One region of the Corynebacterium limaceinasi genome, then DNA from elsewhere that is predicted to be linked to it. Evidence: predicted binding sites of a transcription regulator. Region 1 holds the regulator's gene; each other region holds the start of a gene.
The links. Region 1 encodes LexA, which represses DNA repair genes until DNA is damaged. Its sites were predicted from a motif close to CGAACANNTGTTCG; they were not measured.
Positions count from the first base shown of each region.

Region 2: the regulator LexA is predicted to act here: its motif matches at 2,284-2,297, upstream of ACLI1Q_RS08430 (SAV_6107 family HEPN domain-containing protein).
Region 3: the regulator LexA is predicted to act here: its motif matches at 2,069-2,082, upstream of ACLI1Q_RS05530 (HNH endonuclease signature motif containing protein).

Region 1 is NZ_CP177100.1:1,526,813-1,537,231, forward strand. It holds gene hrpA (ATP-dependent RNA helicase HrpA) at 1-2,896, shown strand, start outside; gene nrdR (transcriptional regulator NrdR) at 3,178-3,636, opposite strand; gene ACLI1Q_RS07470 (hypothetical protein) at 3,856-4,260, opposite strand; gene lexA (transcriptional repressor LexA) at 4,515-5,225, shown strand; gene ACLI1Q_RS07480 (DeoR/GlpR family DNA-binding transcription regulator) at 5,709-6,491, shown strand; gene ptsP (phosphoenolpyruvate--protein phosphotransferase) at 6,571-8,259, opposite strand; gene ACLI1Q_RS07490 (1-phosphofructokinase family hexose kinase) at 8,469-9,431, shown strand; gene ACLI1Q_RS07495 (fructose-specific PTS transporter subunit EIIC) at 9,450-10,419, shown strand, end outside.
Region 2 is NZ_CP177100.1:1,731,728-1,742,146, forward strand. It holds gene rsmH (16S rRNA (cytosine(1402)-N(4))-methyltransferase RsmH) at 1-177, opposite strand, end outside; gene mraZ (division/cell wall cluster transcriptional repressor MraZ) at 346-780, opposite strand; gene ACLI1Q_RS08425 (DUF3040 domain-containing protein) at 1,221-1,622, opposite strand; gene ACLI1Q_RS08430 (SAV_6107 family HEPN domain-containing protein) at 1,753-2,196, opposite strand; gene ACLI1Q_RS08435 (GNAT family N-acetyltransferase) at 2,432-2,986, shown strand; gene ACLI1Q_RS08440 (polyprenyl synthetase family protein) at 3,038-4,117, shown strand; gene ACLI1Q_RS08445 (alpha-(1->6)-mannopyranosyltransferase A) at 4,126-5,649, shown strand; gene ACLI1Q_RS08450 (Rv2175c family DNA-binding protein) at 5,618-6,022, opposite strand; gene ACLI1Q_RS08455 (protein kinase domain-containing protein) at 6,033-7,388, shown strand; gene ACLI1Q_RS08460 (class II 3-deoxy-7-phosphoheptulonate synthase) at 7,397-8,785, opposite strand; gene ACLI1Q_RS08465 (polyadenylate-specific 3'-exoribonuclease AS) at 8,830-9,339, opposite strand; gene ACLI1Q_RS08470 (glycosyltransferase 87 family protein) at 9,415-10,419, shown strand, end outside.
Region 3 is NZ_CP177100.1:1,110,533-1,120,951, reverse strand. It holds partial or broken gene ACLI1Q_RS05540 (spermidine synthase) at 1-819, shown strand, start outside; gene ACLI1Q_RS05535 (glycoside hydrolase family 25 protein) at 800-1,963, opposite strand; gene ACLI1Q_RS05530 (HNH endonuclease signature motif containing protein) at 2,170-3,348, shown strand; gene ACLI1Q_RS05525 (cysteine desulfurase family protein) at 3,345-4,460, opposite strand; gene ACLI1Q_RS05520 (electron transfer flavoprotein subunit alpha/FixB family protein) at 4,460-5,401, opposite strand; gene ACLI1Q_RS05515 (electron transfer flavoprotein subunit beta/FixA family protein) at 5,410-6,192, opposite strand; gene ACLI1Q_RS05510 (class I SAM-dependent methyltransferase) at 6,219-7,352, opposite strand; gene ACLI1Q_RS05505 (NUDIX hydrolase) at 7,349-8,176, opposite strand; gene ACLI1Q_RS05500 (ABC transporter ATP-binding protein) at 8,176-8,994, opposite strand; gene ACLI1Q_RS05495 (tetratricopeptide repeat protein) at 9,045-9,962, opposite strand; gene ACLI1Q_RS05490 (MTH1187 family thiamine-binding protein) at 9,962-10,270, opposite strand; gene ACLI1Q_RS05485 (hypothetical protein) at 10,281-10,419, opposite strand, start outside.

The DNA of each region.
Region 1 (10,419 bases):
ACAACACCGCGTATTTAGCAATCACCGCGGGCGGCGCATCGTTTTGGCCACCAATATCGCCGAAACCTCGCTGACCGTACCCGGGATCCGCTACGTCGTGGATACCGGCACTGCGCGCATCTCGCGCTATTCCACGCGGACCAAGGTGCAACGCCTGCCCATCGAGCCGATTTCGCAGGCCTCTGCTAACCAGCGCTCCGGTAGGTGCGGCCGCGTCGCCGATGGCATCGCCATCCGCCTCTATAGCGAGCAGGACTTTCAAAGCCGTCCGGAATTTACTGACCCGGAAATCCTGCGTACCAACCTGGCCAGCGTCATTTTGCAGATGGTCTCGCTCAAGCTCGGCGATATCGAGCAATTCCCCTTCCTCCAGCCACCCCAGTTCAAGGCCATTCGCGATGGCCTCAACCTCCTCCACGAGCTCGGGGCGCTCCAGGATAAGCACGAGAAGCCCACGCTGACCGAAACCGGCCGCAACTTGGCCCGCATCCCACTCGATCCACGCATGGCGCGCATGCTTATCGAGGCCCATACCAACGGCTGCCTCCACGATGTCATCATCATCGTTGCCGCCATGACCATCCAAGACGTGCGCGAACGCCCGCTGGACTACCAAGCGCAAGCCGATCAGGCGCACGCGCGCTTTAAGGACAAGACCTCTGACTTTTTGTCCATGCTGAAGTTGTGGGATTACATCAAGCAGACCCGCAATGAGCAATCGGGCAATAAGTTCCGCAAGCGCATGAAGCAGGAGTTCCTCCACTACATGCGCATCCGCGAGTGGTTCGACTTGGTCCGCCAGCTCAAAGACGTCTCCAAGCAGCTGGGGTGGGATTACCAAGAAGCCACCGAGCGCCGCTCCGACGATATTCACATCGCGCTGCTATCCGGACTGCTATCCAATATCGGCGCCCGCGACGGTAATTCCAAGGAGTTCCACGGCGCGCGCAATACCCGCTTCCTCGTCTTTCCAGGTTCCGCCTTATCCAAAAAGCCGCCGGAGTTCCTCATGGCGGCTGAGCTCGTCGAAACCTCTCGGCTTTGGGCCCGCGACGTCGCCGCTATCGACCCATCGTGGGTGGAAAAGCTCGGCGCCGACCTGCTCAAACACAACTATTCCGATCCCACGTGGTCCCGCAAGCGCGCGGCCGCCATCGCACACCAGAAGTCCACGCTCTACGGCGTGCCCATCGTCGCGGATCGCACCGTGCCCTATCACCGCGTGGATCCCGTCGCTGCGCGCGATATGTTCATCCGCAATGCGCTTATCGCCGGCGAGTGGAATGCGCATCATGACTTCCTCAAGGCAAACGCGCAGGCCCTTGATGAGGCCGCCGAGTACGAGGAAAAGGCCCGCCGCCGTGGCCTCATCGTGGATGAGGATACCCTCTTTGATTTCTATGACCAGCGCATTCCAGACAAGGTCACCACGGGCCGGCATTTCGATTCCTGGTGGAAGAAAAAGCGCCGCCAGAAACCCGATCTGCTGAATTTCGACCCAGCCACGCTTGTCGATGACTCCCACGACGTCACCGAAGTCTCCTTCCCCGATCACTGGCGCAAGGGCTCCATCGATTACGAGCTGACCTATAAATTCGAGCCCGGCGATCCCCTCGATGGCGTCACCGTCATGGTTCCCGTTCCCATGCTTGCCGGCCTCGATACCGAAGGCTTCGATTGGCTCGTCCCCGGCCTGCGGCTCGAGCTCGTCAACGAGCTTATTCGTTCCCTTCCCAAGGCCCTGCGGCGCACCGTCGTGCCCGCCCCAGAATTTGCCGAACGCGCCATGGAACGCCTCATCCCCTTCGAAGGACCGCTTACCCAGCAGCTTGCCGATGTCCTGCGCGAGCTCGGCGGCCACGGCATCAACGCCTCCGACTTCCAACCGGACAAGCTGCCGGAACATTTGCGGATGAATTACGCGGCCATCGACAAGCGTGGCACCATCATCGATTCCGATAGGGACCTTGCCGCCCTGCGCGAGCGCCAGGCCGGCCACATTAAATCGTCCGTCTCGCGGGTAAGCCGCACCGCCGAATCCACCGCGGTCAGCGAGTGGACCGACGATACCCTCGGCACCGTTGACGAGACCGTCACCACCACCGTCGATGGCCACGAGGTCACCGCCTACCCAGCATTGGTGGCTACCAAGGAAGGCGTCGAGCTTAAGGCTCATCCCACCAAGGCGGCTGCCGATGCCGCCATGGTCACCACCACCCTCACGCTTTTGATGCGCGAGATTTCCGTCTCGACCGCGCAAATGGTCAAGGGGCTTCCCTTGCAGCAACGCGTTGCCGTGGATTCTTATCCGCATAGCGGCGCAGACGGGCTGGTGAATGACGCCCGCGTAGCGGCAATCCGCGACCTCATGCTCGAAGCCGGCGGCCCCGTGCGCTCGCCAGAGGCGTTTTCCGAGCTCAAGGATACCGTGAAACCGCAGGTCCCCGGCCGCGTGCGACAATCAATCGTCTCGATCGCGCCTGGCTTGGCTGAGTACTCCAACCTCCGCGCCGAGCTTTCCCAGTGGGACGGTCCCGCCATCAACGATATGGAAAACCAACTTAATTTCCTTCTTCCGCCGAATGCCATCACCGTGCACGGAGCCGCGCACCTGCGCCACCTTCCCCGCTACATCCAGGCAATGCGCATCCGCTTGGAGGACATGTCGCTCGATCCGGATCGCGATGCGGACCGCCAAGCAGAGGTCGATAATGCCAAGGCCTACCTAGCAAACCGCCTCCGAAACCTTCCCGCGGGCCGCGAAAAGACCCGCGAGGTCAAGGACATCCACTGGATGATTGAGGAATTGCGGGTCTCGCTTTTTGCCCAGCGCCTCGGCACGGCCCACGCAGTATCCCTGCGGAGGATTCAAAAAGCGGTGGATAAGCTGCGCTAGTCTCCCCAACGTCACGGTCCCACCGCCGACCGAGGACCCCGGCTCCCCGCTACGGACGCCCGGTCCGCTGGCTAGCCGTCCGGCCTGCTGGCCGCTCGGTCTGCTGGCTGGCCACCCGGCCGGCCGTACCTAAGCTAAAAATCTGCTTACTCGGCCGCCGGCGGCGTGAACATTGGGCAGGCTCTAGCGGAATCATGCGCACAAAATGCCATTTAAGACTGCTTCGATCCTGCGCAGGAACGGCCGTATCACGGCTGAGAAATCGTCCTACACTGCGCAGTTTAAAGGTCCCCGCGATCGCGGCGCCGCATCAAACGAATCTCCGATTCAAAGTCATCCGCGCTCTCGAATGATTTATACACCGAGGCAAAGCGCAGATATGCAACCTCGTCTAGGTCACGCAGCGGCTCGAGAATCGCTAGCCCGATTTCGTTGGCATTCACCTGCGAGGAACCATGCCCCCGCACCGTTTCCTCAACCTCTTGGGCCAACTTTTTTAAGGCATCATCGCTAACGTCACGACCCTGGCACGCGCGCCTAACGCCCCGAATGAGTTTATCCCGGCTAAATGGCTCAGCAAGGCCATTTCTCTTAACAACCAGCAGTACGGCCTTTTCCACAGTGGTGAAGCGCCCCTTGCAGGAAGCACACTCCCGCCGGCGCCGTATCGATGCGCCAGCATCAACCACGCGCGAGTCAATAACGCGGGATTGTTCGTTATGGCAAAACGGGCAGTACACACTAGTCCTTTCGCTAATTTAGCTTCTCGGTTTAGTTTACCTCCCAAGGCCAAGCCAAAAACCTGACATCATTGCGAAAGACCTCTCCTGCTCGCGTGCCGGTCTCCGTGAAGCAAGCAGGCCCTATCTGCCGCTGGTAAACAAGCTGCTGCCTAACAAGGCTCCAAGCCTTAAACCCCGAAGTGCCTGCTTTAGTGGCCTGCTTTAGTACACGCAGCGCTACTGACCGATCGCTGCTTCTACTTGCTGTACCGAAGCGCCAGGATCAGTCGGCGTTTCAGCATTCGTACCCATCAGCCCGCCGGCAATCGTGCCGAAAAATACGGCAGCGCCAAATACTGCACCAAGGAGGTAATTCTTGCGCGAACTTTGCGCATCGTCTTCTTTCATCGGCCTGTTCGCGAAATCAGGTAAGAAACTTTCATCAGTCCACGTATTCGAATAACCTTCACGATTCGTTCGATATACGGAATTTAAGGTCCTGATTTCCCTCTTTTCGGAAGGAGAATGCTGCACGCCCCAGCTTTGATCATCAATATCCCAAATGGCGGCTGAAGGGACGATCTGTGGACGTGCCGCGCGTTGTTTAACCGTGTTATTGCGAGAGTTAAGTAGTTGAGACATTGCTTTCCTTTCGACGACCGCCGTAAGTCTAAAGCGGCCCCTTGACACAGCAAGAGCTCAATGTCGCTCCTGTGTTCGAGACTGTTTCTATGTTCGATTTATAGCACCCCTTCGAAAACCTGTCCAGTTTTTCGCGTAAATCTCGAACGCTTGTACTTTTCGTGCTACAAATGAGTTATGGCACGCAGGTGTCACCCAGTCCCTTTTCAAGCTACGAACGCAGAAACCTCAGACCCCCTAGCTAGGAGCCGCACATGGGCCGCAAGAAAGCAAGCACCGCAAAGAACGATTACGCCTCCCTTTCCGAAAGGCAACGCCGCATCCTTAACGTCATCAGCGATGCAGTGATGCTCCGCGGTTACCCGCCCAGCATCCGCGAAATTGGTGACGCCGCCGGCCTGCAATCCACCTCATCCGTGGCCTATCAGCTCAAGCAGCTTGAGGAAAAGGGCTTCTTGCGCCGCGATCCCAATAAGCCCCGCGCGGTCGACGTACGCCACCTCAACACTGACGACGCCGAAAAGAAGCCGGGCCGCAAGTCTAAGGAGATCCCCGATACCTCTGCCCGCGGCCCTGAAGAGTCTGCCGCCGTAGCTTATATTCCCGTCGTTGGCCGCATCGCCGCCGGTGCACCAATCACCGCAGAGGAAAATATCGACACGTATTTCCCCATGCCAGACGAGGTCGTCGGCGGGGGCGAGCTCTATATGCTGCAGGTCGTGGGCGATTCCATGCAGGATGCCGGCATCCTCAACGGCGACTGGGTCATCATTCGGTCGCAATCGGTGGCTGAGGAAGGCGAGTTTGTCGCCGCGCTTCTCGATGGCTCCGAGGCCACCGTCAAGGAATTCCACCGCGATTCCTCTGGCGTATGGCTCCTTCCGCACAACGATGCCTACCCGCCCATCAACGGCGATGATGCGGAAATTATGGGCAAGGTAGTATCCGTCTTCCGCAAACTCTAAGCCCCGGCAAGCTACGTTAACCAAGCCGCACGCGAGTTTTCGCCTGCGGCTGTTGTCGCCGCCTGCACTCTGCGCCCGCTTTCTTGAAACCCGCTCTTTGCACTTAGTACGCTGCCCTGTTTCCCCTGCTTGGGGAGCAGGGCCTACGAGTTTTAACACATTCCATGCCTTTCTGCCTCGCAATCGCGCCCCAAAAGCCAACTTAAGCGCGCGGGACTTATTGAAAAAGCACCCCCGAAATAACGGATCTGTAAGTTAAGCGCTACTAGGGTTGGCTTTCAACTAGGGCAAATATAGCTGACTGACCTGCGGCTTTCATCCCAAACCAGACAACGGCGCACACCCTAATTTTTGTTTTCGTCCGATTACCGCCGAATTTTGACACAATGGAGGGAGAAATCCCACATCAGTTAGCTTTCACCGAACGCCTGCATTCGCAGACGGAGTAACCGCCCGGACGAAGGCAAGGAGCAAGGAGGGTCTGTGTACGCAGAGGAGCGACGCCGCCAGATCGCGTCCCAAACTGCCGTCGAGGGTCGCGTGAACGTCACCGAATTATCGGAGCGTTTCGACGTGACTGCTGAAACCATTCGCCGCGACCTAGCCGTGCTAGATCGTGAGGGCGTTGTCCACCGCGTTCACGGTGGCGCCGTGGCTTCGCAGGCGTTCCAGACCGCGGAGCTCACCCTCGATACCCGCCAGCGTTCCGCATCTGGGGCCAAGGCTGCCATCGCGCACGCCGCGCTCGATTTCCTTCCCCCTGGCGGCGGCAGCATCTTCTTGGACGCCGGCACCACGATTAATACCTTTGCCGAGCTCATCAGCCAGCAATACCCGCAGGCGCAGTTCAATATCGTCTCCAATAGCCTGCCCATCGCGCTGTCGCTAGCCAATAGCGGCGTTCCCGATGTCCAGCTCCTCGGCGGCACCGTACGCGCTATCACCCAAGCCGTCGTCGGCGATACCGCCTTGCGCACCATGGCGCTCATGCGTGCCGATGTCGCCTTCATCGGCACTAATGCCCTGACCCTCGACCACGGCTTGTCGACGGCCGATTCCCAAGAAGCAGCCATCAAATCTGCCTTCGTCACGAATGCCCACAAGGTCGTGGTCATGTTTGATTCCAGCAAATTGGGCAACGACTATCTGGTGAGCTTCGCTTCCATTGCCGATATCGATGTCGTCATCACCGATTCCGGCGCACCGGAATCCTTCGTTGACGCCCTGCGCGAGCGAGAGATCGATGTCGTGCTCGCCAGCGAATAGCTCCAACACGCGCACGACTTCGCCCTCCCTACTCCGGTGCCATTTCTCACCGAGGTAGGGAGGGCGAAACCTTTGGCCGTTAGTTGAACTTTTCTATCTGCTCCATCGCTGCGGCGCGGGCGGCGGAGGGGCCTTCGGAGTTGAGGGCGGCATCGGCAAGCTGTTGGCACTGGTCAAAGGTCAGCTCGGCCAATTGGGCGCCAACGCCGGCGACTGCGGTCGACGCAGCCGACAAGGAATTGACGCCAAGGCCGGTCAATACGCAGGCCAATAGCGGATCGGCTGCAGCCTCGCCGCACACGCCAACCGGTACGTTGTATTCGTGCCCTGCAATGCAGGTGTGCTGGATAAGCCTCAGCACGGCCGGCTGCCACGGGTCGGTGAGGTACGCAAGCTGAGGCGACAGGCGGTCAGCGGCCATCGTGTACTGGGTGAGGTCATTGGTGCCGATGGATACGAAGTCCAGATGCGGCATGATCTTATCCGCCATCAGCGCTGCTGCGGGCACCTCAATCATCGCGCCCGCGGTCAGTCCGCGCTCCCGGCACAGCTCCGCAAACCACTGGGCTTCCTTCGACGTCGCCACCATCGGTGCCATGACCCAGGTTTCGGCATCGTCGCCGCGGGACTCCGCGGCCTGGGCGATGGCGTCCAACTGGCGCGTCAACAGGGACTCGTTATCGCGGGCAATGCGCAGACCGCGCACACCCAACGCCGGGTTCTCTTCCGAGGACAACGTGGCATAAGAAATCGGCTTATCGGAACCAGCGTCCAAGGTGCGCACCACGACCTTGGAATTGGGGTAGGCGTTAAAGACCTTCTTGTAGATTTTTGCCTGCTCGTCAACGGAAGGCTCCTCGCTCGCGGACAGGAACGACAGCTCCGTGCGGTAGAGGCCAATGCCCTCTGCCTGCGAGTCGGAGGCGATGCGGGCGGCGTTGCCATCAGCCACGTTGGCCAAAAGCTGCACGCGGCGGCCATCCTTGGTTTGCGTCGGCCCAGTCCATTCGGCCACGCGGGCGGCGCGCTCGCGGTATTCCTCGACCGCCTTAGTGGATTCTTCCTCGTCCGCGCCCAGCGTCACGGTTCCTAGGGCACCGTCGACGAAGACGAGCGTGCCGCTTTCAATCTCCCGCAGCTTATTTCCCACGGCGACGATGCACGGAATATCGAGCTGGCGTGCGATGATCGCGGTGTGGCTGGTGGGCCCGCCCAGTTCGGTGACGAGCGCGCGAATATGCGCGGTATCCAGGGTGGCGGTATCGGCGGGCGCGAGGTCATCGGCAAAAAGCACCGCTTGGCCCTCCACCATGGGCAAACCGGGCTCCTGCTCGCCGCGCAGCTGGGCGATGACGCGGTCGCGCACGTCCTTCAGGTCGGTGGTGCGCTCGGCCATGACGCCGCCGGCCGCCTCAAACATGGTGACGAACTTATCCGTGGCTCCCACCGTGGCGAACTCGGCATTCTTGCCCGAGCGAATGTTCTTGCGCACGGCCTTGTGCCACCCGCGGTCCTTGACCATGCCGGCGGTCGCCGTCAGTACTTCCGAGGCTTGACCCTCGGCGGCTGCGGCGCGGTTTTCCAAGCGGCTGGCGACGACATCGACTGCCTCGAGGAAGCGATCGTATTCGGCTTCGCTGCTGGCCTCTTGGTCAATACTTCCTTCAGTAGGCAGCTCCGGGCGGGGGCGCACCCATACGGCTTCTGCATAGGCAACTCCAGCGACAACGCCGGTTCCTTTAACAGTGGACTGAAGCGTATTTTCCATGGCGATACTTCCTTCGAAGATAGCGGCTTATTTATTTCCAGATCATCACAAATCCAACAGAAATGCAATGTATGCCACACGGTTTCTATTGACTTTCCAACACAATCGGGCAAGAATAAACATTAACGGCGGGCTTAACCGCGAGTTCTAACCGGACCGACTGCGTGTGGCCCCCAATATACGCACTCTGCGAAAGGGATAAGTTCTCGATGATCCTCACGCTCACCCCAAACCCAAGTATTGACGCCACCCTGGCGCTCAATCAGCCACTAACCTCAGGCGATGTCCACCGCGCCGCCAGTGTTACCCAGGTTGCCGGCGGCAAAGGCGTCAACGTCGCCCACGCCGTGCACCTCGCCGGGAAAGAAACCCTCGCCCTCTTCCCCGCCCGCGCGGCCGATCCATTCATCAACCTCATCCAGGAGGTCCACCTCCCCTATGCCCACGTGGACATGGATGGCGGCGTGCGCGTCAATACCACCATCACCGAGCCAGATGGCACGACCACCAAGGTCAACGGCCCTGGCCCGCTGCTTTCCGATGCCACCCAAAACCACCTCATTTCCATCCTTACCCACCATGCCCAATCCGCTGATTGGGTAGCCCTTGCCGGATCGCTGCCCAAGGGCGTTGACGCCGGCTGGTATACCGACCTCATCAAGGAGATCCGCAATGCCGCCCCGCAGGCGCGCATCGCCGTGGATACCTCTGATGCCCCGATGAGGGCCATCGCCATGCAGCTCGCTACCACCGCCCCGGATCTCATCAAACCCAACGGCTTCGAATTAGGGCAGCTAACCGGCCAGGATGGCCTCGCCCTCGAGCGCGCCGCTGCGGCCGGGGACTACAGCCCGGTCGTGGAGGCTGCAAGGGATGTCGTGGGTCGCGGCATCAAGGAAGTGCTCGTCACCCTCGGCGGCGCCGGTGCCGTACTGGTAAACGCAGAAGGCGCATGGGCTGCCACCCCGCCTCCCGTCACGGTGAAATCGACCGTTGGCGCAGGTGATGCTGCATTGGCCGGATACCTCCTGGGGCGCACGCAGGGGCAAGGACCGGCATTCTCCCTCGCGCTCTCGGTGACTTATGGCACCGCCGCGGCCGCCAAACCCGGCACCCAATTCCCCCGTCCCGAAGAACTCGATACCGCCCATACCTCCATCTCCGCTCTATAACTAAGGGAGCCTTCCATCATGGCATCCGATCTCATCACCACAGAACTGGTCGCGCTTGACGCCGACTTTGGCGATAGCGTCGACTCCGTTATCACCAACCTCGCCACCTTGGTGCACGATACCGGGCGCGCAACCGAGGTCACAGGCCTCGCCCAGCCCGCCATAGACCGCGAGGCCAAGGCCGGCACCGGCGTGCCAGGCGGCGTGGCCATCCCCCACTGCCGTTCCGAGGCCGTCACCGAGCCGACCCTGGCTTTCGCCCGCCTTACCCGCGGCGTGGATTTTTCCGGCCCCGACGGCGATGCCCAGTTGGTCTTCCTCATCGCGGCACCCGCCGGCGGTGGCAAGGCCCACCTGCAGATTCTTTCTAAGCTCGCCCGCGCCCTCGTGCGCAAGGACTTTTTAGAGGCCCTGCGCACCGCGTCGACGAAGGAGGAAATCGTCAAGGAAATCTTAGCCGTCGTCAACGCGGAAAAGCCGAAGAAGAAAAAGCAGGACGCCGCGGAGGCTGCAGCTGGGGCTGCGGAAGGGGCATCGGCAAGCGCGGGTGCTTCGGCGCAAGCTACCCGCATCGTTGCCATCACGGCCTGCCCAACCGGAATCGCACACACCTACATGGCTGCCGATGCCCTCACCCAAACCGCCGGCGAGCGCGACGACGTCGATCTCACCGTCGAAACCCAGGGCTCGTCCAATAATGAATCGGTCTCGCAGTCCACCATCGACGCTGCCGACGCGGTCATCTTCGCCACAGACGTTGGCGTGCGCGACCGCGAGCGCTTCGCGGGCAAGCCCGTCATCGAAGCCGGCGTCAAGCGGGCCATCAACGAGCCCGGCAAGATGCTCGACGAGGCCATCGCGGCGGCGAAGAACCCAAATGCCCGAAAGGTCTCTGGCACCGCCTCTTCCTCCTCCGCAGAAGAAGAAGGAAAATCGCTGGGTTGGGGCAAGCGCATCCAGCAGGCGATTATGACCGGCGTGTCCTACA
Region 2 (10,419 bases), 200 kb from region 1:
GAAGGTCTGGAGGAAGTACTCGCTGTGGCCGCCGGCACCCAAGGTGGCATCGACAAGCACAGCCTGCGAGCCCGCAGCCTCCACTCCGGGGCGCAGGAGCTCTGCCATGCGCTCGCGCATGACCGGCACATGGCCGTGGTTATCCGCCACATTGTAATTAAGGTCAGTTGTAGCCATTACTCCCCGCGTCCCCCTTTCTTATTTCCGCTGTGCAGGACTTCCTATCGTGGAAAGCACGACGAGTGCATATAGGGCCCTGTCCGAGGCAGGTTTCTGATATCGGGGAAGTACACCAGAATCATCCGCCTCGGACAGAGTCCTTACACGCACTCGAGATGCGGGCTTTTACAGCAAGCCCGCAAGTACGTCATCGGCATCTGCTGCCGAATAAGCATCTTCAGTTTGCGATTGATACTCAGCCCACGCGGCTGCATCCCAAATTTCGAGGAAATCTACTGAGCCAACCACCACGCACTCTTTGGACAAGCCCGCGTACTCACGGTGGCCTGCGGACAAGGTGATGCGACCATGCCCGTCGGGCCGCTGTTCGTCCGCACTTGCCGCCAAGTTACGAATGAAAGCGCGCGCTTCCGGGTTGGTTCGAGAAACCGCCGCAGCCTTCCGTGCGCGTTCGGCGAACTCTTCGCGCGGGTACACGGCCAAAGAATGGTCCTGCCCCTTGGTAACCATCAGGCCACCGGCGAGCTCGTCGCGAAATTTTGCAGGAAGCGTTAAGCGCCCTTTGTCATCAAGCTTCGGAGTGTAGGTTCCGAGAAACATCCCGGCGTCCACCTTCCTCACTCGACAACTCCGGATTCCCTCACGTCAGAAGAGAGTTTTTCAACCCCATTCCTCCGCTGCGCCCCACTCTACCCCACGTTCCCCCACATACCCCACTTAAATCGCCATATTCTTAATAACTCAAAAAATATGTGCAGTTAAAAGGGTATTTTTACGGTGGGGAGAAATCCCGCGCCCCACCTTGACAACCCCGAAAATCCACCCCTTTAGCCCCATTTACAACATCGAGATCGCCCCACCTCATACACCACTTACAGCGCAATGCCTGCATATCCGACCTGCTACCACCCTCTGCCACCCACAAGCCCCCACCGCGCCGCGGTTTTGGTCAGAAGGTGGGGCAAAGTGGGAAATTTTGGTAAGGCGTAAAAAATCCCCAGCCACCCTTCTTGGTGACTGGGGAAATGAAGAGTTCGCAGCTAGCTTTCCTCAAAGCGCCGACGGAAGTTTTCTTCCAACTTGCTGCCTACCCCACTGTTACGAGACGAGGCTGCTTTCTTTGACCGCCCATTGGTGGACTTTTTCTTTCCTGCACTAGCGGGCTGGTCGCCGCGGAGCATCCACACGCCAGCGGCGAACATGACGAGGAATCCGGCGATGGAGAGCGCAATAAACCACAAGCTTTGCTGCGCCAAGGCCACGCCGCCAACAAGCATGCACAAACCAACCACGATGAGCGCGACCCCACGTAGGGTAACTGCGCCGCCGGATCCGCCGATCGAGGTAGATTCAGACACAGAAGCGCCAAATTTAGGATCGTCCGCTAATAACGATTCCTCTATTTCACGGAGCGTGCGTTGCTCCTGCTCAGAAAGAGACACTTTTCCTCCAACTAGGGACTGGGCTTCGGCCGATATATCTTCTACCAATACTAACGCCCAGAGTAACCAGTATGTTCCCCAAAAGGTAGTTATTCCCCTCAACAGTGATTATGGCGCCGCAATGCTGCTGCTATGCCGCAAAGGATCCCAGAATCGTCTCGGTTTCACTCTCATCTAAAAATTGCGCCGCCTGCTCCATTAGCCCGTAGACATACTCCTCATCCGGAGTTGCATCCAAGCCAGATCCCACCCGGGCGCGAGTACGAGAATAGGTCTTAAAAGCTTCCGCCCACTGCTTTTCTTCGGCCCCGACCAGAGCCAAGCGGTCCCACGCGCTCGTTGGCAGGCGCCGGCGGCGAGAGACCACCGACACGGCTACTCGCGCACCCGCCGTACGCAATGCGGACTGATAAGCCACCTCTAGCGCTTGGTCAAAGCGACCATCCGCCGCGTAGCTTCTGGCCTGATCTAGAAGCTCGCGGGCCTGGAAAAGAAAGTGGGCCCGCTTTGCGCCCTGCTTGCCAGCGAAGCGACCGGTAGAGCGGGACTGCGTTGCCGAAATAATCTGTGCCATTGTTTTTCTCCTGTACTGCGCTAATAACTAACCGTGTTCGATTGCCGTTGACTTTAAGTAGCCAACCGGACATCTACCCCCTATTCTAGTTCACCTGTTCGAATTACTCAAGAGTTTTACCAGCCGTAAATCGATGCATATCGAACAACGTTCGATAGTTTTCTTTGTTCGACTGAATAACCCCGCCCCCACCCTCGTCCGCCGGTAGCCACACGTATCTGGTGTGATAGATACCGTGAGTTTCGAAATCCGCCGCTTAACCCCGCAAGAGTTCTCTATGCTGGCTCCCCAACTCGTGGAGATCTACATCGAGGCCATGGGATATGACCCGGTCACGTTTTCGCGCAGCGTGGACAATTGGCAGTCGGATTCCATGCGGCCCGGGTTTACAGCGCTTATCGCTGCGCATGACAACGGCGTCGTGGGAGTGGCCTATGGATTTTTAGGCTCACCAGATACTTGGTGGGATTCCGAACTGCGCCGCGCCCTGCGCCGCAATGGCGGGATAACTGAGTCCGAATGGGGCATGCTGCGCAGCTACTTTGAGGTGGCCGAAGTACACGTGCTGCCTTCCTTTCAAGGACACGGTTTAGGCAGGCAGCTACTAAAAGGGCTGCTGTGGAATATCCCTGCCCAATATGCTTTATTATCAACGCCGGAATCGCCACGGGAAGCCAACGGGGCTTTTCGCCTCTACCGGTCTGTGGGCTTCTTTGATGTCGTGCGCCACCATCGCTACCCGGCGGATCCCCGGCCCTTTGCCATTTTAGGAGTGGGCCTGCCGCTATAAACCTGCGTTATTTCTTCTCGGCTCTAGGCGGTATCGTGTGAAAGTGTGACTATGACGAATATTCCTGAGCTTGCGGATATCCCCGGCGCGGTGCGCGAAAAACTGGCCATCTTCTTGGATCAGCGCCGGGAACACGTGGCAGAAATCGGTGCCCCAGTCAGTACCGCCATGAGCTTTTTGGAATCATTCGTCCTCGATGGCGGGAAAAGGGTGCGCCCCATGTACGCGTGGGCGGGTTACCTTGCCGCCGGGCGCGGTTCGGAATCCCCAGAGGCGATGCTGCGCGCGGCATCCTCGCTGGAGTTCATCCAAGCCTGCGCGCTTATCCACGATGACATCATTGACGCGTCGAATACGAGGCGCGGGAAACCGACGGTGCATCGGGAAGCAGAGCGCCTTCACCGGGAGTCCGATTTCTTAGGGGATCCGGAATTCTTTGGCACGTCCGTGGCCATCTTGGTGGGCGATTTTGCGCTGGTCTACGCCGAGGATATGTTTCAGGATTCTGGGCTCAGCCCAGAGGCTTTGCAGCGTGCGCGCGAGCCCTGGCGGGGAATGCGCACCGAGGTTTTGGGCGGCCAATTGCTCGATATTTCCCTCGAGGCAGCCGGTTCGGAATCGGTGGCGCTGAGCAATTCCGTCAATCGCTATAAAACCGCCGCCTATACCATCGAGCGGCCCCTGCATTTGGGCGCTGCCATCGCGGGAGCAAGCGAAGAATTAATCTCGGCTTTCCGCGGCTATGGGCACGATATCGGCATCGCGTATCAGCTCCGCGATGACCAACTGGGGGTCTTTGGGGACCCCGAAATTACGGGCAAGCCCGCCGGCGACGATCTGCGAGAGGGCAAGCGCACGGAGCTTCTTGCCTTAGCGCTACAGCGCGCCGATGAACGCGACCCCAGTGCCGCCGCTACCCTGCGGAAATTCATCGGCCGCACCTCCGATACGCAGGACTTGCTGCGCCTGTCCCAAATCATTGCGGATTCCGGCGCCCCGGATGAGATTGAGCGCCGCATTACCGCGTTGACGGAATCCGGGTTAGCCCATCTGCGTGCGGCGAACGTGGATCCGCAGATCACGGAAACGCTAGAGCACTTGGCCATTCAGGCGACGACGCGCCAAAAGTAGGTATCACCGTGGCCAAAACCTACTCCTTGCCAGTCCCCCGCGCGCTCCCGCTGGGCCTCGTGGCCTCGTGTGTGCTCCTTTTCTCGTCCTTTTCCGGCGGCTCGACCCGCAATCGCGGCGGCGTGCTCGAAGCGCTCAATATCGGCTTCTTCTCCTATGGTCACGGGCGCAACCTTGGGTTGGTGCTGTATTGGGTGGGCATTTTCCTCCTCGCCGCCGCCTGGGTGCTTGCCGGGCGCATGATTATCCGCCGGCAGCTTAAAAACCCGCGCCCAGAGGGAGGGGTGCGCGAGCTACGACGCATCCTTATCGCTTGGGTCACCCCACTGCTTTTCGCCGGCCCCATGGCTTCTAGGGACGTGTATTCCTACCTCATGCAGGGCGCCATGGTCCGCGATGGGTTCGACCCTTATACCGAGGGCGCCGCCATCAACCCCGGCCCCTTCCTGCTGGAGGTCTCCCAAGACTGGCGCAATACCACCACCCCGTACGGTCCGCTGCACCTGTGGATAGGCAAGATCGTGACCACCGTTGTGGGCGATAACGTCACCGCCGGGATCATCATCTATAAGCTGCTTTCGCTCTCGGGCTTTGTCCTCATTGCGTGGACGGTCCCGCGCATCGCCAGAAAGCTCGGCGCGGACCCGGCGGTCGCGCTGTGGATTGGCGTTGCCAACCCGGTCATCATCTTGCACCTCATTGGCGGCATGCATAATGAATCCCTCATGGTCGGCCTGGTGTCCTTGGGGCTTTTGGCCGCGCTGCACCAGCGCTTCCACGCCGCGCTACTGCTAGTCGGCACGGCGGTGGCGATGAAGGCTACCGCGATCTTTGCAGCCCCCTTCATCGTCTGGCTGATGCTGCACCGCTACGCGCCCAAGGGTTCTACCGCGGCGCGCACGGCGGTAGTTTTCGTCTGCTCAGGGCTCATCGCTGCCGTGGAAATCATCGCCTCCGTGGCGCTTATTACCTGGGCCTCCGGCACCTCATGGGGCTGGCTATCCCAGGTCAGCGGAAATTCTAAGGTGATTAACCCCTTGGCGGGCCCGACATTGGCCGCAGACATCATCGTCCCAGCGGTCCACATTTTTGACCCGGACGCATCCTATAACGCCATCCTGGGCGTCCTGCGCACCATCGCGATGGTGTGCATGCTCATCGGGCTGGTCATCGTGTGGTGGCTAAGCCGGCACACGGCCCGCGATGCGATTATGGGCACCGCGGCGGCCTACCAGGTTGCCTTCGTCTTCAACTCGGTGACCCTGCCGTGGTACTACGCCTCCATCTTTACGCTCATGGGCACCTTCCGCCCGCCGCTGTGGCTGCTGAAGTTTACCTCTGGCGTAGCGCTATTTATCAGCTTGAGCTTTTCCGGCGATGGCAACCACCAGCTCTATAACTGGTTCTGGGTCATTGGCGTCATCGTTTTGTCCTGGTCCGCAACGCAGTGGATGTTCGATGGCGTGAGCCAAAAAGGCCCTCAACTCCCCAAGCGCTGGGCTAAAAAGCAGACGCCTGAGCCCGCCGAATGACCTCGCGCGCCAGGTGCCCGTGCAGGGCGTCGATTGGCCGGCCAGGCAGGGAATCATCTGCGGTAAAAAGGTGGCGCAGGATTTCTTCGTCGTCATAGCCGCCATCGGTAAGCACGGTGATAACGCCAGTGATATGCTTGGCGATGCTCCCCTTGTCATTGAAAAATGCGAGCGGCACGCGCTTGCCTTCGGGCGAGTCCCAGACAATGAATTTGCGGTCCTGGAGCAGGTCATAGGCGCGCGTGATGGGAAGGCCTAGCTTGTCTGCCACCTGCTGCATGCTGAGCAGCTCTTCGCCGGCCAATAAGGAATTCAGGGAGTTTTCTGCGTTAGTCACGCCACCTACTTTAACGCGGCCTAGGGGATCGGCCATACTGGGAGGTATGACTAGGTTGGAAATTGGTGACGTGTTGGAAGACCGTTACCGCATCGATCGCCCCATCGCCCGCGGCGGTATGTCTACCGTCTATCGCTGCGTGGATATGCGCTTGGGCCGCCAAGTGGCCGCAAAGGTCATGGATGAGCGCTATGACGATGACCCGGTTTTTATCAAGCGTTTTTCCCGCGAGGCCCGCGCGATGGCGCGTTTGCAGCACCCCAACCTCGTGGCCATTCATGATTTTTCCGCCGATGGCGAGCCCATTTACCTCATCATGGAGCTTATCGATGGCGGCACTTTGCGGGAGCTGCTTGCCGAAGGCGGCCCGCTTACCGTTCCTGCCGCATTATCGACGCTGCGCAGCGTGCTCCAAGGCTTAACCGAGGTGCACTCCACGGGGCTTATCCACCGCGATATTAAGCCGGATAACGTGCTCATTACCTCGCATCACCGGGTGAAATTGGGCGATTTCGGCTTGGTCCGTGCGACGAATGCGCAGGCCACCTCGAATATGATCGTCGGCACCGTCTCGTACTTGGCACCGGAACAGGTCACCGGCGAGGATATAACCCCCGCTACCGACGTGTATTCGGCCGGCATCGTGCTTTTTGAGCTCCTGACCGGAACCGTGCCCTTCTCCGGGGATACCCCGATCGCGCACGCCACCGCGCGCCTCTACGATGATGTTCCCGCCCCATCCACGCGCGCTGAGGGCGTGCCCAAGCTTGTCGATGCCCTCGTGGCCACCGCCACCGCCCGCGATCCCCGCGAGCGCTTTGCCGATGCCGGGGAGTTCCTCGATGCCATCGAAGATATTTGCCGGGAGTTGGATCTGCCCACGGTGACCATCCCGGTTCCCCGCAATGCGGCCGCCGCGCGCACCGCGCAAACGCCGACGGATTATTCCGGCATCGGCGCCACGGATGTATTTGAGCCCACGCGGACCATCCCGCAAGGCGCTACCGAGCATTTAGACGGCGGGCCCACCGAGGTCATTCCCCCTGAGCCCGAGCCGGATCCGCCGCAGCCAGACTTTGAAACGCGCCTCGATGTCCCCCAGGCGCCCGCCGACGATTCCCCCGAGCCGCCGCTGGCTCCTGCTCCAGCACCAGCGCCGGCCCCGGCTCCTGTCCCCGCCCCAGCACCCGCTGCGGGCGTGGGTGCAGCAGCACATTCTCCCGCGCAGCCGCCGGCACAGGCGGCAGAAGAAGAACCCGCCGAGCGGCCCCTGACCAATCGCCATCCCGCCTCACTGCTGGTCTTTCTCCTCGCAGTGGCGGTGGCTACCGGTGCGGTCGCTATCAGCGGGTGGTGGTTTGGTTCCTCCTACTACGAAGGAACCCCTTCCCTCTGGGTCTAGGTGGTGCCCTAGTTCCGCAGCATCTCAGCGATGAGGAACGAGAGCTCGAGGGACTGCTGCGTATTCAGGCGCGGATCCACGGCGGATTCATAGCGGCCCGGCAGGTCCAGGTCGGTGATGTCCTCGGCGCCACCGAGGCATTCCGTCACGTCTTCGCCGGTGAACTCGAGGTGCACGCCGCCCGGGTGGGTGCCCAAATCGCGGTGTACCTCGAAAAAGCCCTGCACCTCGTCGACGATCTTGTCGAAGTGGCGGGTCTTGTACCCGTTGGACGAGGTAAAGGTATTGCCGTGCATGGGGTCGGACTGCCAGACCACGGTGTGCCCAGAATCTTCGACGGCCTTGATGATGGGCGGCAAGACGCTACGAACCTTGTCGTGGCCCATGCGGGAAATGATGGTCAGGCGGCCAGGCTCGCGGTTGGGATCTAGCTTTTCGGCGTATTCCACGGCCTGCTCAGGCGTGGCTCCAGGTCCGAGCTTGATGCCCACTGGGTTGCCGATCATGGCGGCGAAATTAACGTGGAAGTCATCCAGCCCACGGGTGCGCTCACCAATCCACACCTGGTGCGCGGAGAGGTCATAGAGCTTGGTATCGCCATTATCATCTTGGCCCAAGCGCAGCATGGAACGCTCATAATCCTTGAGCAGCGCCTCGTGCGAGCAGTAAATATCCGCCGAGTGCAGGGTGGAGTCCTGCACGCCGCACGCATTCATGAACTTCAAGCCATTTTCAATCTCGCGGGCCAAGTCTTGGTAGCGGGCACCGGCGCGCGATTTCCGGACGAACTCGCGGTTCCATTCGTGCAGGCGGTAGAGATCCGCGGTGCCGGAGGAGGTCAAAGAGCGCACCAAGTTCATGGCGGCAGAAGAGTTAGCGTAAGCACGGATCATGCGGGCAGGATCGTGGCGGCGATCCTCATCGGTGGGGTCCACGCCATTGACGATGTCCCCGCGGTAATTCAACAGGCCATTCGCGTCCGTATCCGAGGAACGCGGCTTGGCGTACTGCCCAGCAATGCGCCCCAGCTTCACCACTGGAACGGACGCGCCATAGGTCAATACGACGGCCATCTGCAGCAGGGTCTTAACGTTGCCGCGAATATGCGGTTCGGTATTCGATTCAAAGGTCTCGGCGCAATCGCCGCCTTGCAACAGGAAGGCGTTGCCTAGTGCGACATCGGCAAGCTGCAGCTTGAGCTTCTCAATCTCTGGGGCAACCACGATGGGTGGCACCGACTCGAGAATCTTGCGCACGTTATCGGCTTGGGTGGGATCCCAACTGGGCTGTTGCTTTGCATCGCGCTTGATGACGTCCTGGAAGACCTCCTCAATGCCCTCAGGCAAGGGCGGAAGATCAGGCAGAACACTTTGGGGAATATCTACTGTCCAACTCACTCTTCCATTTAACCATTTAATGCCTGTCGCTTGGTAGTTAACTGCTAGAAATTGATTCTATTACCCTTGGACAAGGGCAAGACCTCGGTGCAGGCGCGGAATTTGACGAGGTTATGGCGGGCATCGACAAGCGCATCGTGGTTGCCCTTAGGCACGGCCGGCAAGCTAGGACGCCCGGCGAACTCCCACAGCTGCTTTAGCTCGCGAGTATAGCGCGGCAGGCGCTTGGGAAAACTCGCCATGTCGCCCCACAGCTGCGCCAATACCACGTGGTCATACGCGCCGACCCACGCCCACAATTCAATGGGCGTAGAGCTGCGCGTTAGAAACTCCAGGATTTCCGTGCGGATGGTGCTCGCCGGCTTCCATGCGGAATCCTGGGGACTGGGCAGTTTGGCCAAGACGTTTTCCTTAACCCAAGAGTTGGCCTTGGACGGGTCAAAATCCGTGGATACGGCATAATATTCACTTCCGTTCTCACCGACGATGCCGATGGAGACCAATTCAATGGTCTTGCCATCCTCGATAAATTCGGTGTCATAGAAGTAACGCACGTTGTACAAGCCTAGCGCTGCGGCGATGGGCGCGGGAAATTGGCCCCACGATCGCGCCGCTGTAAAATTTTGCAGGTGAGCCGAACCGATAATAAATCCCTGTGGACCACCGCCCTCCCCCTAATCCTGTCAGCGCTTGCCGCCCTGTGGTGGATTATCGATATTCCTGCCTTATTCTCCGGTGATTTTCGCGCCTTTTACCACATTGACCTCGATGTTTACCGCGAAGGCGGGGCCGGATTCGGCAGCGACCTTTATAACCGCGACTATTTCGTAGGCACCGACCGCAACGTCTCTCTCCCATTTACCTACCCACCGTTTGCGGCCCTGCTCTTCGCCCCGCTCCAGTGGATCCCCCTCACCGCTGCCGCCGTGGTGATCACGGTCCTCTCCGTGCTCGCCTTGTGGGTCTGCATTGCGCTGGTATTGCGTACCCTCAACTGCCAACAATGGGCGGCGTGGTGGCTTTTTGCCGCCATGCTGGCCGAGCCAATTACGCAGACCTTTAGCTTTGGCCAAATCAATATCCTGCTCACCGCACTCGTGGTCATTGATTTGCTATGGGTGAAAAAGACCCGCGGCATCCTGACCGGCATCGCCATCGCCATCAAGCTCACCCCGGCGGTCTTTTTGGCTGTCTTCTTCGTCCGACGCGAATGGAAGGCCTTCTTTACCACCCTGGGTTCCTTCGTGGCCGCCGGCCTCATCGCCTTTGTTGCCAATCCGCATAGCTCGATTGAGTATTGGACCTCTACCCTGCGCGATTCCGAGCGCATCGGCGGCCTAGCCTATAGCGCCAACCAATCCTTGCGCGGCTTGTTTACCCGCCTCAGCCCCAATAACGCAGAAACCCTGTGGCTCGTTGGCGTCATCGTCGTCATCGCGATCGTGTGGTTTGCCATGGAGCGCCTGTCTCACGGTAACCAGGTTGTGCTCATGCTCCTGGCAGCCTCCGTATCGCTGCTGTGCTCCCCCGTATCGTGGTCGCACCACTTCACCTGGCTGGTTTTAGTGGGCATCTACCTAGTGGCCAGCCGCCGCTGGATTCTCGCCGCTCTCACCTGGCTGGCGCTTTTCGCC
Region 3 (10,419 bases), 420 kb from region 1:
GCGAACAGCTCAAGCATTACCGGCACCTACGAGATCTCCACCGGTACCGCCGAGGTTGTGCCGGATGAATTCCGCGACGGAGCCTATATCCTTAACGTCAATGGCGTTCCTAGCAGCCATATCGTGCTGGGCGAGCCGCAGGAACTCGACTTTGAATACATGCGTTAGATCGCAGCTGCGGTAGAGCAGCTTAATACGGTCTCGCCTAATAAGTTGCGTGTTACCCACCTCGGTGGGGCCGGCTGCTCACTCCCGCGCTACTTCGCCGACCTGTGGCCGGACAGCCGCCATACAGTAGTCGAGCTCGATGCCAAACTGGGCGAATTAGTCCGCGAGCTTTTCGATGTCCCCCGTTCCCCCACCGTCAAAATCCGCCCCGGCGATGCCCGAAAAGAGACCGAAGGTTTTCTGCCCGCTAGCCGCGATATCATTATCCGCGATGTATTCGCTGGGGATAAAACCCCGAAAAGCCTGACTACGGTGGAGTTTTTCCGCGCGGTGAAGTCATCTCTTTCAGCCGGCGGCCTCTACGTGGCCAACTGCGGCGATCACTCGGACCTCCAGCTGGCGAAGCAAGAATTAGCCGGGCTCTCTGAGGTCTTCGACCACCTCGCCGTCATCGCCGACCCACCCATGCTCAAAGGGCGCCGGTATGGAAATATCATCTTGCTGGCCTCAGATACAGAACTGCCAGCTGAGGGCTCGGTCCAAGCCGCTCAGCTGGCAAAGGCACTCTTAGGTGGGGCCGTTCCCGCACACTTTAAGGATGAAAACTGGACCCGTAAATTCTTTGCAGGAGCTACTTCAGCACGCGATTGAGCAAGTCAGCTACTTGATCAGCATCGAAGTCCGGCACATCAGCACCCGCCTTCTTCGCCGCATCCTTAGCTTCTTCGACTTGAGAGCCGGAGACCTCGCCCTTGTCGACGCCATTGACATGGCCAGCGTTTTCTAGCAGCATCGCCAAGTCGCCCACGGTGAAGTCACCAACCGCCATCTTGCCAAGTTGCTTGAGAGGTAGAGCGTCCTCGTCTTCCAAGGTCTTCACAAAATCTGCCAGGCCCTCAGCAGCCTGGGCATCGAGCCCGGCGTCTTTGGCGGCATCGGCAAACTGGGGCATTGCGATGAGACCAGCCGCAAGGGCGAAGATTGCACCAATCAGCGGCGTGCTATCGGAGCTCAGGTCCACACCATCGTCGAGGACGAGGCTATCGAGCGCGCCGCCAATATCGATGTAATTGCCGCCGCTAAAAGACTCTAGCTGCTGCTTCGAGCCATTAAAGAGGTTCATGTCCACGTCGGTAGGAATACCAGCGACCTTGCCCGATCCGGATCGCTGCCAGAAGGACAGGTTCTGCCACCCACCCACTGGATCCGGGGCTTCATCCTGGTATGCCGCCAACCACAGTGGCATATTGGAGAACTTCTGGGAGTTATTCATCTCGCCCATCCAGAAGTACTTGTAGGTATAAATCATTGGGGTGCGGTTGGTCAGGCGTTTGAGCTCGGAGGTAAATTCCTCGATCCAGCTCTCCAGCTGGGAGGCCGACTTGCCTTCGGAGACCTCGATATCAAGCACCGGCGGCAACGTCTGGTTCGGCGCCAACGCAATCTGCGTGGCAAAGTTTGCGGCCTGCGTCTTCGCATCGCCAGCTGGGCGCGCATAGTGGTATGCGCCGGTCTTCAGGCCGTGCACATTGGCGGCTTGAATATCCTTGACGTAGTGCGGGTTAATCCAGTCTCCACCCTCAGTTGCCTTAACAAAGGCGAAGGACTGGCCGTCAGATTTCACCTTATTCCAGTCAATAGGCATGCCACCTGGGTGCTGGTGGGCAGCAATATCGATACCTTTTGGTGCGCTGGTTCCCAATGCTGCCTGTGCGGCAGCGGTCCCGCTTACCGTGACTGCAACTGCAGCGATAACCGCGATGATGCTCTTGCGGAGTGCCCTCATAGTTGTCATGCGCGAGAGTCTAACAATCATTCACACTAACCACATTTGCAACACACGCACCTTGGAGACAAATTTTTCACTCGCGTAGACAATTTCGTTGAAAATGTACCATCTAGAACAGATATTCGCTTTTCGGCTTGCGGGGGTTGAGTGGGTGGCTTATGGTGAAGCTATGGAAATTAGAAACTTAGTGCGAAATTCGGGGGATAATCGCCGTGGAACCCTACTACCTCATCACTGACCCACACGATGACATCGCGGTTAGTGCCACCTGCAATAGAAAGTCCGACTACCGACTCTGGAAGGAAATTAAACCAAGCCTAGAAGACGATTTCGATATCTCGTGCCATATCTTAGCGGGTCGCACCGGCTTAAGCGAGCGGCGCACGAGGGATATCACCATGGCCCTGTACCGCTTAGAAGAGTTGCCGCGCACCCAACTGCTGCAGGAAACCCACTACTTCCTCGACTTCTCTCGGCTTATCACCATCGATGCGGTCTTGAGCAAACTTGGCGAGGTAGACAGCCGCATCCTTCAGCGCATAGACGCAGAATTAGAAAAGTACCTCACTCCCACAAAGCCGGGCCAAAGTTTTCCATCGAACGCTGCCCTGCGTCGAAAGCTCAATGGGCTCATCACGATGGAATCCCCGGACTCTACGGGAGACAAGGAGCCCGAGGAAGAGGACGCGCGAAATGAATCCTATTTCATCTACCCCACCGCGGGCGGACGAGCAGGGTTAAACGTAGAGTTCGACGAAGACGCGCTCATCCTCATTGACGAGGTTGTTCAGCGCACGGCGGAAGAACACGGAATCAGCAAGGCCGATGCCCTAGCCCAGCTGATCCTCGGAACCGTCGAAGATAAATCTCAGGTGCATCTATATATGTACCGCGCCAGCGATATAAAAGCGGCTCCCGGTTTTATCCAGGGCTATGGATGGGTACACCCTGATACCGCAGACCGGCTAACCCCGACTACGACACGGGATATGGACCAGGCGGAAACAAGGGTAAGCCCGGCCTACTCCACGCCGCCGCTCATCGGTGCCTATGTGGAAGGTCGCGATGGTGTGTGCCGCTGGCCTGGATGCAACCGCCCGGCCTACAGGTGCCAGAAGGACCACCGGATCGATTTCTCAGAGGGAGGAAAAACAACGGCGGGAAATTTGGCCTCGTTGTGCCAGCACCATCACAATGTAAAAACGGATAAAAGCGCCTTTTACATCATGGATCCGCACAGCGGAGACATTATCTGGCTCTTCCAAGACGGGCGGTGGGAATACGACGAACCGCAGGGGCCGCTAGCGGCGAAGAATAAGAACTGGGCGCTCACCGTTGCCCAGGCAATCGCCGCGCGGCGCAATGCTGCCAAAGAAAGGGCTGATACCTAAACCGTGCGGGCCCGAGCAACAACATCTGGCAAGTGCGCGAGCATGTAATCCACATCGTCTTCGGAGGTAAGGCGCCCCAAGGTAAACCGGAGGGATCCAATTCCTTCATCCTCGCTGACACCCATTGCAGAAAGCACGTGGGACATGCGGTTGACGCCTGCGCTGCAGGCACTGCCAGTCGATGCCTCAATCTGCAGCGAATCCAGCAGCATGATGAGGCTGTCGCCATCAGTGCCGGGGAAAGAAACGTGTAGGTGCGACGGCAAGCATGGCTCGGTGGAATTCACCACGACGTTGTCAATGGAAGAAAGGATCCGATCCCGCAGCTTGTTCCGGAGTCCAGCGATGCGCTCGCCCTCGGCAGCGCTTTCGGCAATCGACTCTTCCAAGGCAGCGGCGAGCGCCGAGGCGCTGGCGACGTCCACGGTGCCTGGGCGTAGTCCACGCTCTTGGCCGCCGCCATAGGAAATCGGCTGCGGCGCTGGGGTGCGCTTGGCTAATAGCACGCCGATGCCGCGCGGGCCGCCAAACTTGTGGGCGCTGGCGGCGAGCGTTGTGATGCCCAACTCCGCGAAATTGATGGGCAGCTTGCCCGCTACCTGCACAGCATCCACGTGCATGGGAATACCGGATTGTTGCGCGAGGGAGGCAAGCTCCTCGATTGGCTGAATCGCCCCGGTTTCGTTATTGGCCCACATGCAGGTGGCAAGATCGGCAGGCTCCGCGAAGGCGCCCCCATCGCTAATATGCCCGCTGCGGTCCACGGGGAGTAGGTCCACGGTGGCGCCGGCTTGGGCAAGCTTGCCAACGGTATCGCGCACGGCTGGGTGCTCAATATCCGTCGAGATGATGCGGTTGGTGTTTCCCGCCGCATAAAGGCCCTGGATAGCGATGTTATCCGCCTCGGTGCCAGAGGAGGTAAAGACGACCTCGATGGGTTCGCACCCAAGGAGGGAGGCGACTTTCTCGCGGGCATCGTCAAGCACGGAGCGTGCCCTGCGGCCAGAGGCGTACTGGGCGCTGGAGTTAAGCGAGCCGGAGGCGGCAACCCATGCGTCGATGGCGGATTGGCGCATCGGCTGGGTTGCTGCGTAGTCGAAATAGTGCGGCATTACTGGCGTGCCTTCAATTCCTCGGTCAGGGCTGGGGCAATTTCGTGCAGGTCGCCGACAACGCCGAGATCTGCGATCTGGAAGAACGGCTCATCCTGGTCCTGGTTGACCACCACGATGGTGCCGGAGGTCTGCATGCCCGAGGTGTGCTGAATGGCACCGGAAATGCCCAGGCCAATGTAGAGATCTGGCGACACGGTCACGCCAGTCTGGCCCACCTGGTGGGTGGCATCGTAGAAGCCTTCATCGACGGCGTCGCGGGTGGCACCGACGGCGCCACCGAGGGCATCGGCAAGCGGCTCGACGATCTCGGCGAAGTTATCGCCCACGCCGCGGCCGCCGGAGACCACGACCTTGGCTGCGGTGAGCTCGGGACGAGCGGACTTCTCAGCGGGAGTAAAGGAATTAACCTTGACATCCTTCTCGGTTGTCGCAGGCAGCGGCATGGAGGCTGGCTGGGCTTCCACCTGCTGAGGATCCGCCGCAACCGAGCCGGGCTGCAGGGTATAGATCGGGCAGCTGCCGGAAGCCTGCGAGGTGGTCTCGTAGGTGCCACCGAAAATGGTCATGGTTGCAGAGCCATCCGCCTTGATGGAATCCACATTCGCGAGCGCGCCGGAAGCCAGGCGAGCGGACAGGCGGCCCGCAATCTCGTTATTCGTCGGGCTGGCGGCCAGGACGATTGGCGCCGGATTGGCTGCGCCCAGGGCGTGCAAGGCATCTACCTCAGGGGTCACCAGGCGCTGGTCATAATCCTCCGCCGTTGCCTGCACCACCTGGGCGGCGCCGAGGGCGGCTAGCTCGGCATCGAAGGCATCTGCCTGCTTGCCGACGACCACCGCAGACACCGTCCCCAATTCGCGTGCGGCGGTAATGAGCTCACCGGTAACGGGGAGAATGCTGTCTGCATCGTGTTCAACAAGTACGTAAACGTGAGACATTTCTACTCCTAAATCAAGTTCTTTGCGGCTAGGAAGTCAGCAATCTTCTTCGCAGCATCCTGCGGCTGCGGCTCAGAGATAACCTCGCCGGCCGTTCGCGGCGGGCGCTTGGAGGATTCGGTAACGGTCGTGGTGGGCGCAATGGCATCAATGCCCAGGTCCGCCACGCTCAGAGTGGTGATCTCCGCCTTCTTTGCAGCCATGAGCCCCTTGAAGTTGGGGAAGCGCGGCTTATCCGCCTTATCGGTGACGGAAATAATCGCAGGAAGGGCGGCCTCGAGCACCCAGGTTCCGCGGGCGTCCTCGCGGCTACCTTTTACCGCGCCGCCCGAAAGTTCCACCTGTTGCAGCTCGGTCAAGGCGGGCAGCTGGCGGTATTCAGCGAGCAGTCCCGCGAGCGTTCCGGTCGAGGCATCGGAAGCCTCATTGCCCAAGGTGATCAATTGGACATCCTCTAGCGTGTTAATCGCTGCGTTCAGGGTCCACGCGGTAGACAGTGCATCGGCGCCGGCTAGGGCGTCATCGGAAACGAGGACCGCGTCATCTGCACCCATCGCAAGCGCCTTGCGGAGGGCCTCATCTGCTTGTGCGGGGCCCATCGTTAAAGCCACAACACGGTAGTTTTCATCCGGATTTTCATCGCGCAGGCGCAACGCCTGTTCCACGGAGTATTCATTAATCTCATCAATGATGTTGTCCACGGAGGTGCGATCCAGGGTATGGTCATCCTCCAAAGATTTGGTGGACCACGTATCCGGTACATGCTTGACCAGAGCCACAATCGTTGGCATTGGGGGCACTCACCTTTCCGATAGATTTATATTGCGTAATTATCTTCGGACGATAATACTCGGGGTTGGCAAAGCAACGCGATACCCTGTGAGCCAATTCGCGTAATGATGACCGCGAAAGACCGCGATCCTTTCAGCTTCATCTGTTTCCTTAGCTGGTCAGGGTCAACATCGACGCCGCGCACAAGGATTTCTAGGATTCCTGCATCATAGGCCTTTAGTACAGATTTTAGGCGCTTTAGGGGGACCTTTTCTATGAATGGAAATCCCGACGTCCCCTGCGGAATGCGCTCGCCCGTCAGGTACGCAATTCGCGGATCGATCTGCCACAACCCCTCGCGCGCCGCATAGTGCTGCACGAGTCCAGCACGCACCACTGCCCCATCTGGATCAATGAGGTAGGTGCCGATTGCGCCAGCGTCTGGCAGGTTCTGCTCTTCATCCGTGAGGACGTCAACTGACTCCCCCTGAATCATCACTGCCTGCTTGCCCGTTCCGAGGCCTGGTGTGTAGAGGCACGCTTCCTTAACTGCCCCATTGACGCTGCTGACGGTGACCAATCCGTCCCAGTCACTAAAATCAAGGCCGGGTGCGCACTTAATGGCCACGTGTGCGTCCCTGTGCGCGGCGATCAGGTCCGGTAGCGGTGGCAGCAAATCCTCCGGGCGAGAAATCCGCCGCCCCGCCTTCCTACGGGCGGGATCGGCGATAATGACGTCCGCGGTAGAGGTGGTGGTGAGTGCATCTGCTTGAAAGAACGCGTTAGAAGCCAAATTATGCCGGGCCATGGCAAGGCGGGAGGCATCGATATCGGAACCGAAGTAGTCAAGGCTCGATCCATAGCCTTCGGTACCGATGGAACACGTGACATCGTGGACGGTGCGCATTCCCTGGTGCTGCAGGAATTCTGAGCGATAGCGCGCAACCGACAGCGGGGTGGCTTGCTGCGCGGAATCGGCATCCATAAGCCAGGTCTCGGGCAGCTTTCCGCCCCGCCGGGCTGTGAGTAGCTCCATGGCGCAGCGCGCATAATCGCCGTAGGCTGCTTTCAGCTTTTCTAGATCCTTCAGCTGCGAAGCCTTGCTCAGATCCAAGTCCAAGCTAGCCAGTTCGGCGTTGTGCTCGCTTAAGAAACGGACTTCATCGAGGTTAAAACTCATATGCGCTCTGTAGGGGTGGTGGCGAAATATTCCGCATACTGCGGGTCATCGCGGGGCTCGCCGATGACGGGGCGAAGGTCGGACGAGGAGGCATCATCAAGCACCTCTTGGACGGTGGAGTACTTGCATAACCGTTGCATTTGCGCCCATGTAGGAACTACGAGGCGGACGAGTCCGGCCCGCCAGCCCTCTAGGATGAGCTGCGGCGAAAACCATCCGGCATCATCTGCTTCGTGAGTGTCCCCGTCCGGCTCCTGCCCGCTCGGAAGCAGGCCAACGAAGAAAAATGTATCGAACCAATGGTTTTTGCTTTGCCCTACCCACCGGGCCCATGGGAGGAGCATATCGGCATCGACGCGCATCCCGTTATTACTAAGGAACTCGGTAAAGGAGATGGTGTGGCTTTCTAGGAGCCTGCGCTCGCGGTGATACCGGCGCGCATTAGAAATCGTGCCGTCATCCCGGATCGCAAACAAGGTACCGGATTCCTCGAAGAGCTCGCGGGCCGCGGCGAAGACGAGGGCGTGGGCTTTGTACTTGGTCACGCCCATCCGCCGAGCCATAGCCACAACGGACTTTCCAGCCCACAAATCACCGGAATCCCACGAACGCGGTGGGAAATCGCGCGGGTCTACCCCACCGCCAGGGAATACGGCATGGCCCGGGTAGTTACGCATGGTGCTCACGCGTTCTTGGACCCAGACCTCGAGCCCGTCGTGGCCATCGCGAAGCAAGAGCACGGTCGCCGCCATGCGCCCACCGTTAAACCCGGTGGTATCGCTGGCGTCGATCGCATCGAGCCGGTCATGAATCTGGTTGTTCATTAAGATATCCGGCGGGCAAAGTATCGCTGCCCAATACGATCTACCTGAATGGGTTGGTGGAAGGCCTGGGATAGGTTCTCCGAGGTCAGCACGGAGTTAATGAGACCTTTTGCTACCACTTTTCCTTCATCCAGAAGCATCGCGTGGGTAAAGCCGTACGGGATTTCTTCCACGTGGTGGGTAATCATGACGATGGCCGGGGCATCCGGATCCATCGCGAGATCGCCCAAGTATCCCACGAGATCTTCGCGCCCGCCAAGGTCCATGCCAGCAGAAGGCTCATCCAAGATGAGCAGCTCCGGGTTGGACATCAAGGCGCGGGCGAGGATGACGCGCTTCTTCTCACCTTCCGAAAGCGTCGTCCACGTACGGTCCTTTAAGTGGCTAGCGCCAACCTGGGCCAAGATGTCATCGGCGCGGGAAAAGTCCATGTCTTGGTATTCTTCGCGCCACCGGCCCAAGACCGCGTAACCGGCAGAAATGACGAGGTCATAGACCCGCTCATCCGCGGGAATGCGCGATTGCACGGCGGCGGAGGACAGACCAATCAGCGCGCGCAGGTCACGCATATCGGTCTTGCCAATTTGCTCGCCCATCAAAAAGGCCGTGCCCTTGGAGGGAAATTCCTCCGCGGCCGCCATGCGCACCAAGGAGGTCTTTCCGGCGCCATTCGGCCCGATGATGACCCAGCGTTCATCGAGCTCGACCTGCCAGTCCACGGGCCCTACCAAGTGCTTGCCACCGCGGCGAAGCTCCACGCCACGGAAGTCGATGAGCCAGTCTTGATCAGTTGGGGTTACGTCGTTCACGCCTTCCATTGTGACTGATCTATTCACCACCCGCAGTAATTGACACAGCTCCGCCGACTTTAATACAGCGCGCTTGCCAGCTTCGTGCGCGCTTCAAGAACGCGCGGGTCATTACCTGCAAAAAGGCCAAAGAGCTCAAGTAGGCGTTCCCTGAGCTGGGCCTTCTCATCGCCGGCGGTAACCTTCATGGCCTCGATGAGGCGGTCGAAGGCCTTTTCTGGGGCACCTGCGACGACTTCGGCATCGGCGGCACGCATCTGCTTGTCGATGTCCCCCTTATCCCCATCCGCAGCAGCAATCGGGTCCTCGGTTTGGTTTGCCGGATCCAACCGCTTGAGAAGCTTCGTTGTGTCCCGCGCCTGCTTAATCTGCGTATTATCCGGTTCCGCTTCCAAGATGGATTCGTAGACCTTAATCGCGCCGTCGAAATCGCCGGAGTTCAGGAAGGATTCTGCCTCTTGCAGGCGAGGGTCGTCCTCTTCTTCCTCCTCCGCTGCGGCCGGTGCGGGCTCAAGCCCCTTAAGCTGCGGTCCGACGTTTTCTACCAAGCTATCCAGCCACTGCTTAAGGGCCTCCTTCGGTTGGGCTCCCTCGAAATTGGTCAGCGGTTGGCCTGCGCCAATGGCTACCACGGTAGGCAGGTTCTTCACGCCGAAGGCCTGCGCGACCTGTGGAGTGGCGTCCGCATCCACGTAGCCTACGAGGAAGCTAAGGTTTCCCGCCGCGGCTAATTCCTGCAGGTCCTGCTTCAGCTGGTCGGACTGGGTAGAGCGCGAGGTGCCAATGAGGACGACTACTGGAACCTCGGTGGAGCGGCGCACCACCTCGGTCTCGAAATTCGCCTCGGTGACGGTAAAAAATGGCTGGACTCCGTTAGACTGTGGCTGCTCTTGCGCCTGCTGGCGGGCTTCCGCACGCGCCTTGACCTGGCTGAGATCGAGGGCACCGCCTACATAAGCATTATTCGCAGAAGTCATTAATCCTCCTTAGCTAAACGACGATTCACGGCGTCTACTTTATCTGTCAATTGATTCGTCACGCCTTCGCGGATATCGGCCTTAATAACCAATGAGGTGCGCGGTGATACCGCACGCACGGCTTCGGTGGCTTTCTTAATAGTGCCGAAAACCTCGTCCCACTCGCCTTCTACAAGGGTAAACATGGCGTTGGTTTCATTGGGCAGGCCGGATTCCCGCACCACGCGGACCGCCTCCGCCACGGCATCAGCCATCTCGCCGGAGTCATTATCCACCACTGCGGGTGCTACTGAAAATGCAACAATCATGCCCGCAAGTCTACCTTCGCTCCCAGCAATGCCGGTGCCAATGGCGGCGGTCATCGCCCTGCCTGCCGGTATCGCGCGGCCAGGCGACGATGTGGGCAACCCCAGGCGGAATATTTTGGTTACACCCCGGGCAAAGATAGAACTTCTGC